2 regions of the Streptomyces sp. NPDC001450 genome follow, and region 1 is predicted to be linked to the other one. Evidence: riboswitches for the same ligand, from Rfam matches in the RefSeq annotation. Region 1 holds a riboswitch; the other holds the start of a gene.
The links. A riboswitch is a leader RNA that binds a small molecule or an ion and turns the genes downstream of it on or off. The one in region 1 is predicted to bind guanidine.
Positions count from the first base shown of each region.

Region 2: another riboswitch for guanidine. It lies ahead of ACWC5O_RS06825 (DMT family transporter); the one in region 1 lies ahead of ACWC5O_RS03055 (MBL fold metallo-hydrolase).

Region 1 covers NZ_JBSFHY010000002.1:243,468-250,930, forward strand. Annotated here, with positions in the region: gene ACWC5O_RS03040 (FAD binding domain-containing protein) at 1-698, shown strand, start outside; gene ACWC5O_RS03045 (xanthine dehydrogenase family protein molybdopterin-binding subunit) at 695-2,827, shown strand; gene ACWC5O_RS03050 (XdhC family protein) at 2,820-3,962, shown strand; gene ACWC5O_RS03055 (MBL fold metallo-hydrolase) at 3,987-4,865, opposite strand; guanidine-III (ykkC-III) riboswitch at 4,878-4,945, opposite strand; gene ACWC5O_RS03060 (PP2C family protein-serine/threonine phosphatase) at 5,030-6,193, opposite strand; gene ACWC5O_RS03065 (hypothetical protein) at 6,427-6,753, shown strand; gene ACWC5O_RS03070 (aldo/keto reductase) at 7,336-7,463, opposite strand, start outside.
Region 2 covers NZ_JBSFHY010000005.1:103,598-111,060, reverse strand. Annotated here, with positions in the region: gene rdgB (RdgB/HAM1 family non-canonical purine NTP pyrophosphatase) at 1-184, shown strand, start outside; tRNA gene ACWC5O_RS06850 (tRNA-Leu) at 240-312, opposite strand; gene ACWC5O_RS06845 (HNH endonuclease) at 329-970, opposite strand; gene bcp (thioredoxin-dependent thiol peroxidase) at 1,055-1,522, opposite strand; gene ACWC5O_RS06835 (DUF3618 domain-containing protein) at 1,615-1,944, shown strand; gene ACWC5O_RS06830 (GroES family chaperonin) at 2,061-2,363, shown strand; guanidine-III (ykkC-III) riboswitch at 2,410-2,481, shown strand; gene ACWC5O_RS06825 (DMT family transporter) at 2,519-2,839, shown strand; gene ACWC5O_RS06820 (transglycosylase domain-containing protein) at 2,846-5,377, opposite strand; gene ACWC5O_RS06815 (ABC transporter permease) at 6,837-7,463, shown strand, end outside.

The DNA of each region.
Region 1 (7,463 bases):
CGTCCGGGCAGCTGCGCAACATGGCCACGGTCGGCGGCAACCTGCTCCAGCGCACCCGCTGCGGCTACTTCACCGATGTCACCAAGCCCTGCAACAAGCGTGTCCCCGGCAGCGGTTGCCCCGCCGTCGACGGCGAACACCACAACCACGCGATCCTCGGCGCATCCGACCACTGCGTGGCAGTACACCCCTCGGACATGGCCGTGGCACTGGCCGCCTTCGACGCCACCGTGTCGTACGAAACCGCGGACGGGTCGGGCGAGTTGCCGCTCCGGGAGCTCTACCTGCCCCTCGGCGACACCCCGCACCACGAGACCGCCCTGCCGCCCGGTGCGCTGATCACCGGCGTCATCCTGCCGCCCACGCACACGGCCGCCAACTCCCGTTACCGCAAGGTGCGCGAGCGCGCCTCGTACGCGTTCGCCATCGGCTCGGTCGCCGCCGCCCTCGACGTCCGTGACGGCGTCGTCCGGGACGTCCGCCTGGCTCTCGGGGCGGTCGCGTCCCGTCCGTGGCGGGCCGTCGAGGCCGAGCGTGTCCTGACCGGGGCGCCGGCCGACGCCGAGACCTACGCCGCGGCGGCGGCCGCCGAGCTGACGGCCGCGCGGCCGCTGCCGCACAACGGCTACAAGGTGACCCTGATGCGCAACCTCGTGGTGGCCGTGCTGACCGAACTCGCCGAGGAGGCCGCCCGATGACCACCGTCACCACCGGGACACCCACGCCGACGCCCTCCGTCGGCACCGCGCACACCCGCGTGGAGGGCAGGGACAAGGTCACCGGAGCGGCCCGCTACGCGGGCGAGGTCCCCTTCGCCGGCCTCGCGCACGGCTGGCTGGTGCTGTCCACGGTCGCCCGCGGGCGCATCCGCGAGATCGACACCGCTCCCGTCCTCGAACTCCCGGGCGTCCTCGCCGTCCTGGACCACCGCAACGCCCCGCGCGTCGAGACCGACTACGCCGGTCTGATGGGATCGAAGCCCGACCCGACCTGCGCCGTCTTCCAGCACGACCGGGTGCCGCACCTGGGCTGGCCGGTGGCGCTGGTCGTAGCCGAGACGTCCGAGCAGGCCAGGGAGGCCGCCGAGGCGCTCGTGGTGCACTACGAACAGGAGCCCCACGACGTCGACTTCACGGGCGAGCACCCGGACGCCTACCCGCTGGACGGCCATATGCCCGCGGTCGCGGAGAAGGGTGACCTCGACGCCGAACTCGCCGCGTCGGCCATTGTCCACGACGCCGAGTACACCACCCCCGAAGAGCACCACAACCCGATGGAACCGCACGCGGCGACCGCCCGCTGGGACGGCGGCCGGCTCGAGGTGGTCGACTCCAACCAGGGCACCACCTGGGTCGCCGGCGAACTCGCGAGCCTCTTCTCGCTCGACCCTGCCTCGGTGCACGTACGCTCCGAACACGTCGGCGGCGGCTTCGGCAGCAAGGGCGTCCGCGCCCACCAGGTGGCCGCCGTGATGGCCGCTACCGAGCTGCGACGACCCGTACGCGTCGTCCTGACCCGCCGCCAGATGTTCTCGCTCGCCGGCTACCGCAGCCCCACCGTCCAGCGCGTCAGGCTCGGCGCCGGAGCAGACGGACGGCTGCGCGCGCTGGAGCACCGCTCGGTCAGCCTCACCTCCACCGTGCACGAGTTCGTCGAACCCAGCGCCGGGGTGGCGCGGGTGATGTACGACGCCGACGCCCACCACACCGCCAACCGCGTCGTACGGCGCGACGTACCGACCCCGACGTGGATGCGCGCCCCGGGTGAGGCACCGGGGTCGTTCGCCCTGGAGGCGGCGCTCGACGAACTCGCCGAGAAGTGCGGGATCGACCCGATCGAGCTGCGCCTGCGCAACGAACCCGACAAGGGGCCCGTCTCCGGCCTGCCGTTCGCGGGCCGCCGGCTGCCCGCCTGCTTCCGCGAGGGCGCCCGCAGGTTCGGCTGGGCGGACCGGGACCCACGTCCGGGCCTGCGCCGGGACGGTCGCTGGCGGCTCGGCACCGGCACGGCGGCGGCCTCCTTCCACGCGGGTGCCATGCCGTCCACGGCGACCGTGACCGCGCACCCTGACGGCACCTTCACCGTCCGGATCGCCGCGGCCGACATCGGCACCGGGGCCCGTACCGCCCTCACCCTGGTCGCCGCGGACGCGTTGCGGGTGCCCTCGGAACGGGTCCACGTCCGCATCGGCGACAGCGACTTCGGCCCGGCGATGATCGCCGGCGGATCCATGGGAACCCGTTCCTGGGCGTGGGCGGTCACGGCCGCGGCCGACGAACTGCGCGACAGGCTGGCCCTGGGCACCGGCATCCCCCCGGAGGGCATCACGGTACGGTCGGACACCACCGCGGCCATCGGCGCCCTCACCCCCGCCGAACGCCACTCCTTCGGGGCGCAGTTCGCCGAGGTGGCCGTGGACGTCACCACCGGCGAGGTGCGCGTGCGACGCATGCTCGGCATCTTCTCCGCGGGCCGGATCGTCAACCCGCTCACCGCACGCGGCCAGTTCACCGGCGGCATGATCTGGGGCATCTCCATGGCCCTGCACGAGGAGGCGGTCCGGGACCGCGCCTCGGGCGGCCACGTCGGAGCCGACCTCGCGGGCTACCACGTGGCCACGCACGCCGACGTGCCGTACATCGAGGCCGACTGGATCGACGACTCGGACCCGAAGGATCCGGTCGGGATCAAGGGCATCGGCGAGATCGGCGTCGTGGGAGCCGCGGCCGCCGTCGCCAACGCGGTCTGGCACGCGACCGGTGTGCGCCACCGCAGCCTGCCCATCCGCCCGGACCGCGTCGTCCTGGCCGGAGAGTCAAGTGCTTGACATCGCCGAGGAGTTGCTGCGCTGGGTCGAGGAGGGCCGGGACTTCGCCGTCGCCACCGTGCTGACGGTGGGTGGCAGCGCGCCGCGCGGTCCCGGCGCCGCCCTCGCCGTGGACAGCGAGGGCACCGTCATCGGCTCGGTCTCCGGCGGGTGCGTGGAGGGCGCGGTCTACGACCTGTGTCTGCATGCGCTCGAGGCGGGCGAGAGCGTCACGGAACGGTTCGGCTACGGCGACGAGGACGCCTTCGCCGTAGGACTGACCTGCGGCGGGACGATCGACGTCCTGATCACGCCGGTGGGCGGGCAAGCACCCGCCCGGACGGTCCTGGCGTCGGCTCTGTCGGCTGCTGTCCGGGGCGAACCGACAGCCCTCGCCCGGGTCGCCCGCGGCCCGGCCGGACTCCTCGGCCGGGCCCTGCTGGTACGACCCGACGGTACGTACGAGGGCGGTCTCGGCGGCCCCGCGCAACTGGACCGGACGGCGGCGGCCGAGGCCGGCGCCCTGCTGGAGGCCGGGCGCACCGGCACGGTGGACATCGCCGCGGACGGCTCGCACTGTCCCGGCGGCCTCACCCTGCTGGTCGAGTCGAACGTGCCGCCCCCGCGGATGATCGTCTTCGGGGCGGTGGACTTCGCCTCGGCGCTGGCCCGGGCCGGCAAGTTCCTCGGCTACCACGTGACCGTCTGCGACGCCCGCCCCGTCTTCGCCACGCGGGCCCGCTTCCCCGACGCCGACGAGGTCGTCGTCGACTGGCCGCACCGCTATCTGCGGCGTACCGCGACCGACGCCCGAACCGTCCTGTGCGTGCTCACCCACGACGCGAAGTTCGACGTACCCCTGTTGAAGGAGGCCCTCGCGATGCCGGTGTCGTTCGTCGGTGCGATGGGCTCGCGCCGCACCCACGAGGAACGCGATCGGCGTCTGCGGGAAGAGGGCGTGAGCGAGCGGGAGCTGGCCCGGCTGCGCTCCCCGATCGGCCTCGACCTCGGCGCCCGTACGCCGGAGGAGACCGCCCTGTCGATCGTGGCGGAGATCGTCGCCGCCGGGCGCGGCGGGACGGGCGTTCCCCTGACCGGCACGAGGACGCCGATTCACCACGACCGGGCGGAACACGACGGGGCTACGGCAGCCTGAGGGCCAATGCCGGCCGCACCGGGCTCAGCTGTGGGGACAGAGGACGAAGTCGGAGTAGGCGCGCCAGGTGAGGTCGGCGTCGAGTTCGGTGAGCGCGTCACGGATCCTGCGGAGGTGAGCCGGGGTCAGCTGGAGCGGGGGCTCGTCGGGCTGGTAGGTGGTGCGGACCGGATAGTCCACGCCCGGCTCGGTGGTCATCTCGATGTGGCAGCCGAGCACATGGGCGACGGGCCGGCGGTCGGCGAACTCGATCAGACGGTCGATGCTGCGGGCGAAGGCGGGGACGTCCTCGATGTAGAGCCGCCCGGGATACACGCTGTCGCCGGTGAGCAGGAGGCCGGTGGCCGGGTCGTAGTACGTGACGGCCGCCGCATGATGGCCTGGGGTGGCCAGGCACTCCAGTACCCGGCCGCCCAGGTCGACGTGGGCGACGGCGTCCGGGTCCGCGTCGAACCCGAAGTACCGCCAGGCGGCGGCACGGTCGGCGCCCACCACCGTGGTGTCGGGGCGGCCGGCGAACTGGTCGTCGCCCGCGACGTGGTCACCGTGCCCGTGGGTGTGCAGCACCAGCAGCTCGTAGCTGTCGCGGGGATGCCGGGCGAGCCAGTCCGTGAGGAGCCCGTCGACGACCTGGCGCAGGGGGAAGAACTCGGCGGACCCGGTGGCGCCGGTGTCGATCAGCACCGCACGTTCGTTGCCGCACAGCAGGAACAGGAACGGCGCCTCGTAGTGCACCGCCATGTTCTGCCGCAGGATGAACGTGTGCTCGTCATAGGCGTGGACCTGGATGTCCGGGTCGGTGTTGTGCTTGGCCGACGGCGAACCGTGGATCCACCTCACGTCCAGCGGACGGGCCTGGGGAGGGGAGTTGGTGAAGTCGATCAGGTGCGTGCCGGTGTTCACGATGTCTCCGCGCGTGCGTCGTCTTGGCGGGCCGGGTACGGCGCACATCTCGTCCGGGGCAGGCCCGTCAGAGCCTCCGGCGGGACGCTACCACGGTGTCCGACGGGGCCCGCGGCCGTGGCCCGCACGTCCTCCCGTGCGTGCCGCAGGGGCCGCCGGCGGCATCACCGGGGCCCGCCGCTTCCGCCCACCCCGCCCGATGGGGGAGGCGGCGCGGCCGGCTGGTCGGCGAGCAGGCAGGCGGTGAGCGCCGCGGTGTCGTCCTGGAGGCGGTTGTGGCTGTAGGCCATCAGGTCGCGGTGGAGCTGTTCCAGCAGCTCCCGCGGCGGAAGAGGGCCCCAGGAGCGCAGACGCTCGAGCAGGGGATAGAAGGTGCCGTGGGGGTCGCGGGCCTCCGTGATGCCGTCCGTGTACAGCAGGAGCTGGTCGCCGGGCCGGAAGTCGTAGACGTCGACGTTGTACGGCTCTCCGCCCAGCACACCGAGGTTCAACGGCGGAGCCGACCGCCCCCGGTCCAGTTCGCGGACCTCGTCAGCGCGGATGAGGAGCGGGGGCGGATGACCGCAGTTGACGATCCGGACGAGATGACCGTCGGTGGGGATCTCGGCGAAGATGGCGGTGACGAACCGTTCGCCCAGCTCGCTTCCGCCGAGCAGCATCGCCCTGCGGTCCATGCTGGTCTCCACGTGGTCGGCCAGGGCGGGCAGATCGGGTTCGTCGTGCGCCGCCTCGCGGAACGCGCCCAGCAGGGTGGCGGCGGTCTCGACCGCGAGCAGACCCTTGCCGCGGACGTCACCGATGAGCAGCCGGACCCCGTACGGGGTGGGGACGGCCTCGTAGAGGTCGCCGCCGATGCGCGCTTCCGCGGCGGCGGAGAGGTAGAGGCTTTCCAGCAGAAGGTTTCCGATCCGGCGCGGGACCGGTCTCAGCAGGACGCGCTGCGCGATCTCGGCCACGAAGCGCACGTCGGCGAGCGTGCGTTCACGGCGGGTCCGATGGGCGGCCAGGACCGTGCCGATTGCGCCCACCAGGGCGGTGCAGATGTAGGAAGCCACGTAGTGGCGCTCCCACAGGTAGCCGACGGACCGGCCCGCACAGCAAGGGGTACCGGCCAGGACCCCTTCGAAGAGGACCGCGAAGACCGTGACGCCGGCGACCACGAGGGGCCCCTGGGCGAAGGCGGCCAGCAGCGGCACGGTGATCAGCGCGAAGCTCACCGGCCAGTCCACCGGCGTGAGGGGTTCGATCAACAGAAGGGCAGCGACGAACAGCACCGGAAGCCAGCGCATCCACATGGGGGCCGCGGGCAGTTGGGTCCGTACGCCCATGCCGGCCTCCGGCTCCCGACGGGTACGCCCGTTCCTCACTCGGCGCTCCCCAACGCGCCCGCCGTCGGAGCTTCAAGTCCGGCCCGAAAAGCGCGCCGTGCCGGTGGACGACATGCCTGACGGTTCGGCTTTCGCGGCCTTCGCACACCGGACTCCTGATCGCACGACCCCTGCAAGAGGTCCAGCCTCCTTTGCCGCGTCCCGGCACACCGGTGATTGCTCCACTTGGCGGCATGTTCGGCAGACCGAGGTCATGGGTGGGTGCGGTGGCGGGGCTGCTGCCCATCGGCGACGGGTTCGACCTGACCGGGTGGGTGGTGCTCGACACGGAGACCGTCGGCATGGCGGTCATCGGGATCGCCGTGGCCCTCGCCCTGGTACGGCCTTGGGGAAGGCGAATACGGGGACCGCTGGTGGCGTTCGTCGCCTGGGTGGGCACGGGATTGCTCGTTCCGCTGCTGCCGTATGTCGTACGGGACTCGCTGCTGGCTTGTCGGACGGCGCGCCGCAGCGTCACGAAGACTCCGGTCCTGCCACGCCGGGTTGGGAAGCCGCGCTGATCCAGATCTGCTTCGTGGGCATGGGACTGGGCCTCGCACTCGCCTTGCCCGCCCACCTTCGACGGCGTTGGCCGGAGGTGTTCGCGGGGAGGGTCGGAGACCCTGCTGGGCGCTCGGTGGCACGGCCGGTGTCGCGCCTCCCGCGGACCGGGAAGCCGGCGGGCGGCTGCTGACGGGGGTGTGGGGCCTCTGGGCGCTCGTCGCCTCCGCCGCCACGTGGATGCTCGGCCGCCGCCGTCCTGTCCGTCCGCACGCCCGCCGCCGTGGCGGCGGGCGTGGTCATGTTGCCGGTACTCGTCCGCTCCCGCAGGCTTCCCGCGCGCGAGGCCGCCCGGACCTCCGCGTGGCCACCGGGCTTCCGCCCGCGCAGGGGCCAAGTGCCCTCCGGCGCGGGCGGATTGCGGCGACGGCAGCGGGAACTCCCCACCACCGTTTGAGCCGTTGTTGCCGGACCGGACCTCTCGGCGGGGTGGGCGGTGGCGGAATGGGCAAAGGCGGGATCACCGGTCCATCCACCGCGCCGGACTCCGACTCGCCGCCATCTACATCCGGTCAGGAACGGCCCCGCACCCCCGCTCGACCCTAGGCCTCCCGCCCCACGGAAGTGAACGACATGTCCGGGTAGCGGTCGCCCGCCACCTGGCCGGCGATCGGCTCCAGCAGCGCCAGTTCGTCGGCGGTCAACGTGATCCGGGTGGCCTCGGCGTTCT
Region 2 (7,463 bases), on a different contig from region 1:
GCTGCGGGGTGTGCTGCGGCATGCGCCGACGGGCACGAACGGCTTCGGCTACGACCCGATCCTGCAGCCGGAGGGAGAGACGCGGACTTGCGCCGAGCTGAGCCCTGAGGAGAAGAACGCGATCAGCCATCGGGGGAAGGCGTTCCGGGCGTTGGTGCCGGTTGTGCGGGAGTTGTTGGGCTGACTTCACGAAAGAGCCCCGCACCTAGGATTCGAAGGTGCGGGGCCCCATTTACCTGTGCGCCCGGTCGGATTCGAACCGACAAACACGACCACCTAAAGATCGCCGCTCGGCCGTTGGCGTACGGGCGCCTAGCCAGGCCCTACATTACCGGGGGAGAGTATGCCGTCGCCGACCGCCTCGGCACCAGGTGCTCGTGGCTGCGTGGCAGTTGGGGCAGAGCAAGCGCAGGTTCTCTTGGCGGTCGTCGCTCCAGTCCCCGTTGACGTGATCGACCTCCAGTGTCATGGGCTTACCTCGCCATTCAGGGCCCACACCGCACTCGGCGCACACCTCGGAAACTCCCACCTCGCGTAGCGCACGGCGCAGCAGATGGGTCCTCGTCCGGCGTCGGCCGTCGTGCCGCACCAGGATGTCCTCTGCACGCTTTACGGGGGTCACGCCCGGTTTCCCTCGCTGGTGTGCTTGCCCAAGGAAGTGGGAGATGTCGAGACCGTCCTGCGCCACCCACTGACGAAACCGGGCGCGCAGCGGGCCGTTGCACGGCTCCATGCCCAAGGCGCGCAGAGCACCGGCGACAGACGTCGTCCCCTCGACCGCGCGCCGCAGCTCATCGGCGGTTGGCCGGTGCGGCGCCTTGCCTCGCCTCCGACGTGGCATGTGGGAGACGTCGATCCCGAAGTGGTCGAAGCGCCGGAAGAGGTGGCACCGAAGATTGCCGTACGGCTGGGTACCGAAGAAGGCGATGACCTCTTCGATGTCGGAACACTGCTTGGCAGCCTCGGCCAACCTCTCACGGGTGAATTGGAAACGGCCCGCGCCCGGGTATCCCGGTGCGGGCCGTCGAGCAGCAGAAGGTGTGCCGGCTGGGGCTCAGATCCCCAGATCCTTGATGATCTTGGCCACGTGGCCGGTCGCCTTGACGTTGTAGAGGGCTCGTTCGACCTTGCCCTCCTCGTCGACGATCACCGTGGAGCGGATGACGCCGACGACCGTCTTGCCGTAGAGCTTCTTCTCGCCGAAGGCGCCGTACGCTTCCAGGACCTTCTTGTCGGGGTCGGCCACCAGCGCGACCTTCAGGGACTCCTTCTCGCGGAACTTCGCCAGCTTCTCCGGCTTGTCCGGGGAGATGCCGATGACGTCGTAGCCGGCGCCGGCCAGGACCTCGAGGTTGTCCGTGAAGTCGCAGGCCTGCTTGGTGCAGCCGGGAGTCAGGGCCGCGGGGTAGAAGTAGACGATGACCTTGCGGCCCTTGTGGTCCGACAAGGACACCTCGTTGCCGTCGGCGTCGGGGAGGGTGAAGGCGGGGGCCACGTCCCCGGGCTGGAGTCGCTCGCTCATCGGTCCAGCGTAACGGGGGGCGTTGCGGCGCGGTTGCGGCTGGAGCTGACAGACTGTCCAGGACAGCATCAGGAGACTTCGGAGGCCGTACGGTGGCGGACACGTCGGACACCAGAACCCCGGCGCAGATCGAGGCGGACATCAAGCGCCGTCGCGAAGTGCTGGCCGAGACGCTCGACGAGATCGGGGTGCGGGTGCATCCGCAGACGATCGTCGCGGACGCCAAGGCCAAGGTCGTCGCCAATATCGATCACACGGTCGGCCGGGCCTACGTCCAGGTCAACCGGGTGGTGAGTGAGGTGCGGGCGCAGTTCGTGGACGAGGAGGGCGCGCCGCGGCTCGAGCGGGTCGTGCCCCTCGCGCTGGTCGTCGTCGGCGTCGTGGGCCTGCTCGCGCTGGGCTCGCGGCGGCGTAAGGGCTGACCAGGGCGGAGACGAGTCGTGGCCCGGGGTCGTACGAGTCCGTTCGAGGCAGGTAGGTTCGAGGCGTGAGCGCCAACAGAAACAGCAACCCTCAGCACGACAAGCTGCCCATCCGGATGCTGCACGACCGGGTTCTCGTGCGGCAGGACGCCGGTGAGGGCGAGCGGCGGTCGGGCGGCGGCATCCTGATTCCCGCGACCGCGGCGGTCGGGCGGCGGCTGGCCTGGGCCGAGGTCGTCGCGGTGGGGCAGAACGTACGGACCGTGGAGCCGGGTGACCGGGTCCTGTTCGATCCGGAGGACCGGGCCGAGGTCGAGGTGCGGGGCGTGGCGTACGTGCTCATGCGGGAGCGTGACCTGCACGCGGTGGCCGCCGACCGGTTCGAGGGCGGCGAGGACTCCACCGGCCTGTACCTCTGATCAGAAGCCGAGAAGGGGCTGGTGACTGTGGTCACCAGCCCCTTTGTCGTTCCTTTGCTATGTTCGAAGGAGCCCGACGAGACGCGCCGTACCGGGATGCAGGCAAAGACGACGCACCGGAGAAGAGTCGTCCGTTCGTCTCGGAGGTGTGTGTCGTGGCCTGGGTGCTGCTTGTCGTGGCCGGTCTGCTCGAGGTCGGCTGGTCGATCGGGATGAAGTACACCGACGGGTTCACGCGGGTCGTGCCCAGTGTGCTCACCGGTGCCGGGATCGTCGCCAGCATGGTGCTGCTGTCGTACGCCGCCAAGTCGCTGCCGATCGGTACCGCCTACGGCGTGTGGGTGGGGATCGGGGCGGCCGGGGCGGCGGTGCTCGGCATGGTGGTGCTGGGTGAGCCGGTCACCGCCGCCCGGATCTTCTTCGTCTGTCTGCTGCTGGTCGCCGTGGTGGGGCTGAAGGCGACCAGCGGTCACTGACCCTTCCTAGGGTTGGCCTCCGGCGTCGCCGCCCGTGGTGGTGGTGCCTGTGGTACCGCCGGGGGTGCCGCCGCCGGTGGTCGTGCTTCCGCCGGTGGTGTCTCCGCCGGTGGTCGTGCCGCCGCCCGTGGTATCGCCACCGGTGGTGGTGCCCCCGGTGGTGGTGCCGGTTGTGTTCGTACCGCCGTCCGTCGTGCCTCCGGTGGTGGTGCCCCCGGTGGTGGTGCCGCCGGTGTCCTGGCCGCCGTTCGTGGTGCCGTCGGTCGGGGTGCCGGTCGGGCCGCCGTTGTCCTGGCCGCCGTTGGTGGTGGTGCCGTCGGTGGTCGTGCCGTCGGTCGGGGTGCCGGTCGGGGCCTGCGTGCCCGGTGCCTGGACCTCGGCGCCCGACTGCAGCTGGAGGTCGAAGTCGGTGGCCGGCTTGCCCTTGAGGGCGTCCTTGGTGAACTGGGCCCAGATCTGGGTGGGCGCGCCGCCGCCGTTGATGCGCGGCAGGCCCATCGCGCCGTACAGCGGCTTGTGGGCCGCGGTGACGGGGTCCTGACCCATGACGGAGACGACGGTGGCGAGGTCGGGGGTGTAGCCCGCGAACCAGGCGGCGGTGTCCTCCTCGGCGGTGCCGGTCTTGCCGGCGGCGGGGCGGCCGGCGGCCTGGGCGGCGGTGGCGGTGCCGGACTGGACCACGCTCTGCAGGACCGAGGTGGTGGTGTCGGCGGCCTCGCGGCTGACGGCCTGCTTGACGGGCTCGTCGGGGAGCTTGATCTCCTGGGTGCCCTCCTTGGTGATCTTCTCGATCATCGTGTACGTGCCGTGCTTGCCGTGGTTGGCGAGGGTCGCGTACGCCTCCGCCATGTCCAGGACGCTGGCGGTGGCGGTGCCGAGGGCGATGGACGGGTAGGGCTGGAGGTCCTTGGTGTCGGCGGGGACGCCGAGGTCCACGGCGGTCTGCTTGACCTTGGACGGGCCGACGTCGACGGCCATCTGCGCGTACACGGAGTTCACCGACAGGTCGGTGGCCTTGCGTACGGTGATGTCGCCGTAGGACTTGGAGTCCTCGTTCTCGGGGGCGTAGGGGCCACCGCTCCAGCCCTGGACGGGCCGCTTGTTGGTGCCGTCGTAGTAGGTGTTCGGGGTGATGGTCTGGCCGTCCTGGGTGGTCGAGCCGTTCTGGACCGCGGAGGTGAACACGAACGGCTTGAAGGTGGAGCCGACCTGGAAGTCACCGCGGGTGGCGCCGTTGGTGTACTGCTTCACGTAGTCGATGCCGCCGTACATGGCGACGACCTTGCCGGTCTTGGGGTCGACGGAGGCGCCGCCGGCGCGGACGGCCTTGTCGACCTTGTTGTTCTTCTTGTCCAGCTTGGACATCAGCTGGTCATTGACCGCCTTGACGAAGGCGTCCTGCTTGCTCTTCTGGATGGTGGTGGTGATGCGGTAGCCGCCCAGGGCCAGCTTGTCGGGGTCGATGATGTTGTTGGTGGTCAGGTAGTGCTTGACCGCCTCGACGAGGTAGCCGCGCTGGCCGGAGAGGCCGGTGGAGATGGTCTGCTCCTTCGGCATGGGGAACTTCATGCCGGCACGCTTGGTCTCGCTGAGCCAGCCCTTCTTGACCATGCCGTCCAGGACGTAGTTCCAGCGGGCGAGGGCGGAGGACTTGTTCTCGGGGTGGGCTACGACGTCGTACTCGCTCGGTGCGTTGACGAGGGCGGCGAGGTAGGCGGCGCGGGCCGGGTCGAGGTCGGTGGCGTCCACGCCGTAGTAGGCCTGGGCGGCGGCCTGGATGCCGTAGGCGTTGCGGCCGAAGTAGCTGGTGTTGAGGTAGCCCTCGAGAATATCGTCCTTGGACTTGTTGCGGTCCAGCTTCATCGAGATGAAGAACTCCTTGGCCTTACGGGTGACCGTCTGTTCCTGGGCCAGGTAGTAGTTCTTCACGTACTGCTGGGTGATCGTCGAGCCGGACTGCTTGCCCTTGCCGGTGGCGGTGTTCCAGGCGGCGCGGAGCATGGCCTTGGGGTCGACGGCGGACTCGGTGTAGAAGTCGCGGTCCTCGGCGGCCAGGACGGCGTGCTGGGCGTCCTTGGAGACCTGGGCGAGGCTGACGTTCTCGCGGTTGATCTTGCCGTCGCGGGCGAGCTGGGAGCCGTCGGCGTAGAGGTAGACGTTGCTCTGCTTGGTGGCGAGGGCGTTGGCGGGCGGGATCTTCACGAGCGAGTAGCCGAGGTAGAACAGGCCGACGACCAGCAGGACGCCGATCACGAAGGTGCCGAGCACCATGCGCCAGGTGGGGATGATCCGCCGCCACCCGGTCCGCTTGGGCCGCTTGGGCTTCTTGCCCTTGCCGGTGGCGGGGCCACCCGGGCCGCCGGGGCCGCCGCTGTCCGCGAGGGGAGTGGGGGGCTCGTCGGGGGTCTGGGTGGTGGAGGTGGTGCGGGTGGTGCCGGTGCGGGTGGTGGCAGCGCCGCCCGCGGCTGCAGCGCCGGCCGCGGCCGCGGAGGCGGCCGGGGACTTCGGGGCGGCAGCGGCGCCGGCCCCGGCGGCCATGGCGGCGGCGCTCGCCGCAGCGCCTCCGGCCGCGGCGGCCTGAGCAGCGGCGCCCGCCTTGCCGGGCCGGTTCGACTGGCTCGGCCGGTTCGACTGGCCCGGCTGACCCGACTGGCCCGGCGGACCTGACTGGGCCGGCTGGGCCGACTGGCTCGGCCGGGTCGACTCAGTCTTGACGCGGCGGAGGACCTGAGTGGTCTCGGCGGGCACCGGAGCCTCGCCGGAGGCCGGAGAGGCGGCGTCCGCCTGGTTCCCCTCCTGGGAAGCCCGGGGTGCCTTGATACGCCGGAGGACCTGGGTGCTCTCCGCTGCGCTCGGCTGCTCGGAGTCGTGAGCCCCGTCGCCCGCCTGGGCCCGCCCGGACTGCTGGGGCACTCCGCCCCGCTGGGACGTCATGGCGGAGTCGGCCTGCTTCTGGGACTCGCCGGACTTCGCCGAGCCCTGCGACTGCCCGGGGAGCCGAGACCCCACGGACGCCTGGGCACCCTGGGGCCTGTCGAACGGACGGGACCCGGCAGATCCCTGCGGCTTCTCGGGCCCCCGGGCGCTCCCGGCTCCCTGGACATTTCCGGCCGCCTGGGGCTTCTCGGCACCCTGGGCCTTGCCGGGCGCCTGGGACCCGTCGGACGCCGGCTGGGGCTGCTGGGCCCCCTCGGCCGCCGAACCCACTTCGATCCCCCGGCCCTCAGTCCTCCCCGCACGACTCGCCTGAGCCGCCCGACGCGCCCGCGCGGCCTGGTCGGCACCGGCACCCGGAAGCGACTGGCGCCCGGACGTCCGGTCCGCCGCACCCGCCTGGCCCGGGGCACCTGAAGAGGTCGAACCGTCCCGGCCCTGACCTCGGTCGTCCCGGGCCGCCGCCGTCAGATCGCGCCCCTGGCCCGCCCGGCCCTGGGCACCGCGAGCCGGCCCACCAGCCGAACCGTCCCGGTCCCGGCCCGGCCGATCCCGACCCGCACCGGCCTCGTCCCGGCCGCCCGACGCGGCCCGAGCCGACCCGGCGGCCGAACCCGTCCGGTCCTGGCCCGGCCTGCCTTGCTCTCGGTCCGCGCGCTGATCAGCCCGTGCCCCGTCCTGGCCCTCCCGGTCCCCGGACCCGCCCTTCTCGGCGGTGGCATCGCTTGCGGGCGGCTTCGGAGTCCGCTCCTGGCGGCTGCGGGTGGTGGACCCCGGCTCTCCGGGCCCTTCAGCCGGCAGCGGTTCTTCTGGTGCCCCACCCTTGGTGTGCTGCTGCGGCTGCGGCTCGTCGCTCATCTCGTGCACGGACTCCTGTTTCGCGTCGTACGTTTCCCGTACGCCTCGTACGCCTTCTGCGCCCCCAGTTTGAAGACTCTCGCACCTGGCGTTCCGTTCCCGGATTCCGGCACGCTTCCGGGGCGGAAAATGCGTGGCCGGTCGCCGGGCCTCCGGACTAGGCTCCTGCGCTTCGGTGTCGAGCGGTCCAGGGAGGTCGACTGGCGTGGGCGCGGGACGGTTGTACGTTGCCGTCGCGGCGGGGGGATTCAGACGGTACGCGACGTATCGGGCGGCCACTGCGGCAGGGGTGTTCACCAACACGGTCTTCGGGCTGATTCTCGTCTACACCTACCTGGCGCTGTGGGACGAGAAACCGCACCTCGGAGGCTATGACCAGGCGCAGGCGGTCACCTTCGTGTGGCTGGGGCAGGCACTGTACGCGACGCTGGCGATTCAGGGGGGCGGCTTCGAGACCGAGTTCATGGAACGCATCCGTACGGGTGAGGTCGCGATCGATCTGTACCGGCCGGCGGATCTCCAAGTGTGGTGGCTCTCGAACGATTTGGGGCGGGCGCTATTCCAGTTGCTCGGTCGTGGAGTGATCCCGTTCGCCTTCGGGGCGCTGGTGTTCCCGACGGCGCTCCCGGACGATATGGGCAGGTGGCTGGCCTTCCTGGTCTCCGTCGCGCTCGCGATGATCGTCAGTTTCGGGATCCGCTACCTGGTGGCGCTGACCGGGTTCTGGCTGATGGACGGCACGGGGGCGCTTCAGGCGCTGATGGTCACGGGCATCTTCTGCTCGGGGATGGTCCTGCCGCTGAACGCCTTCCCGGGGACGCTCGGTGAGGTC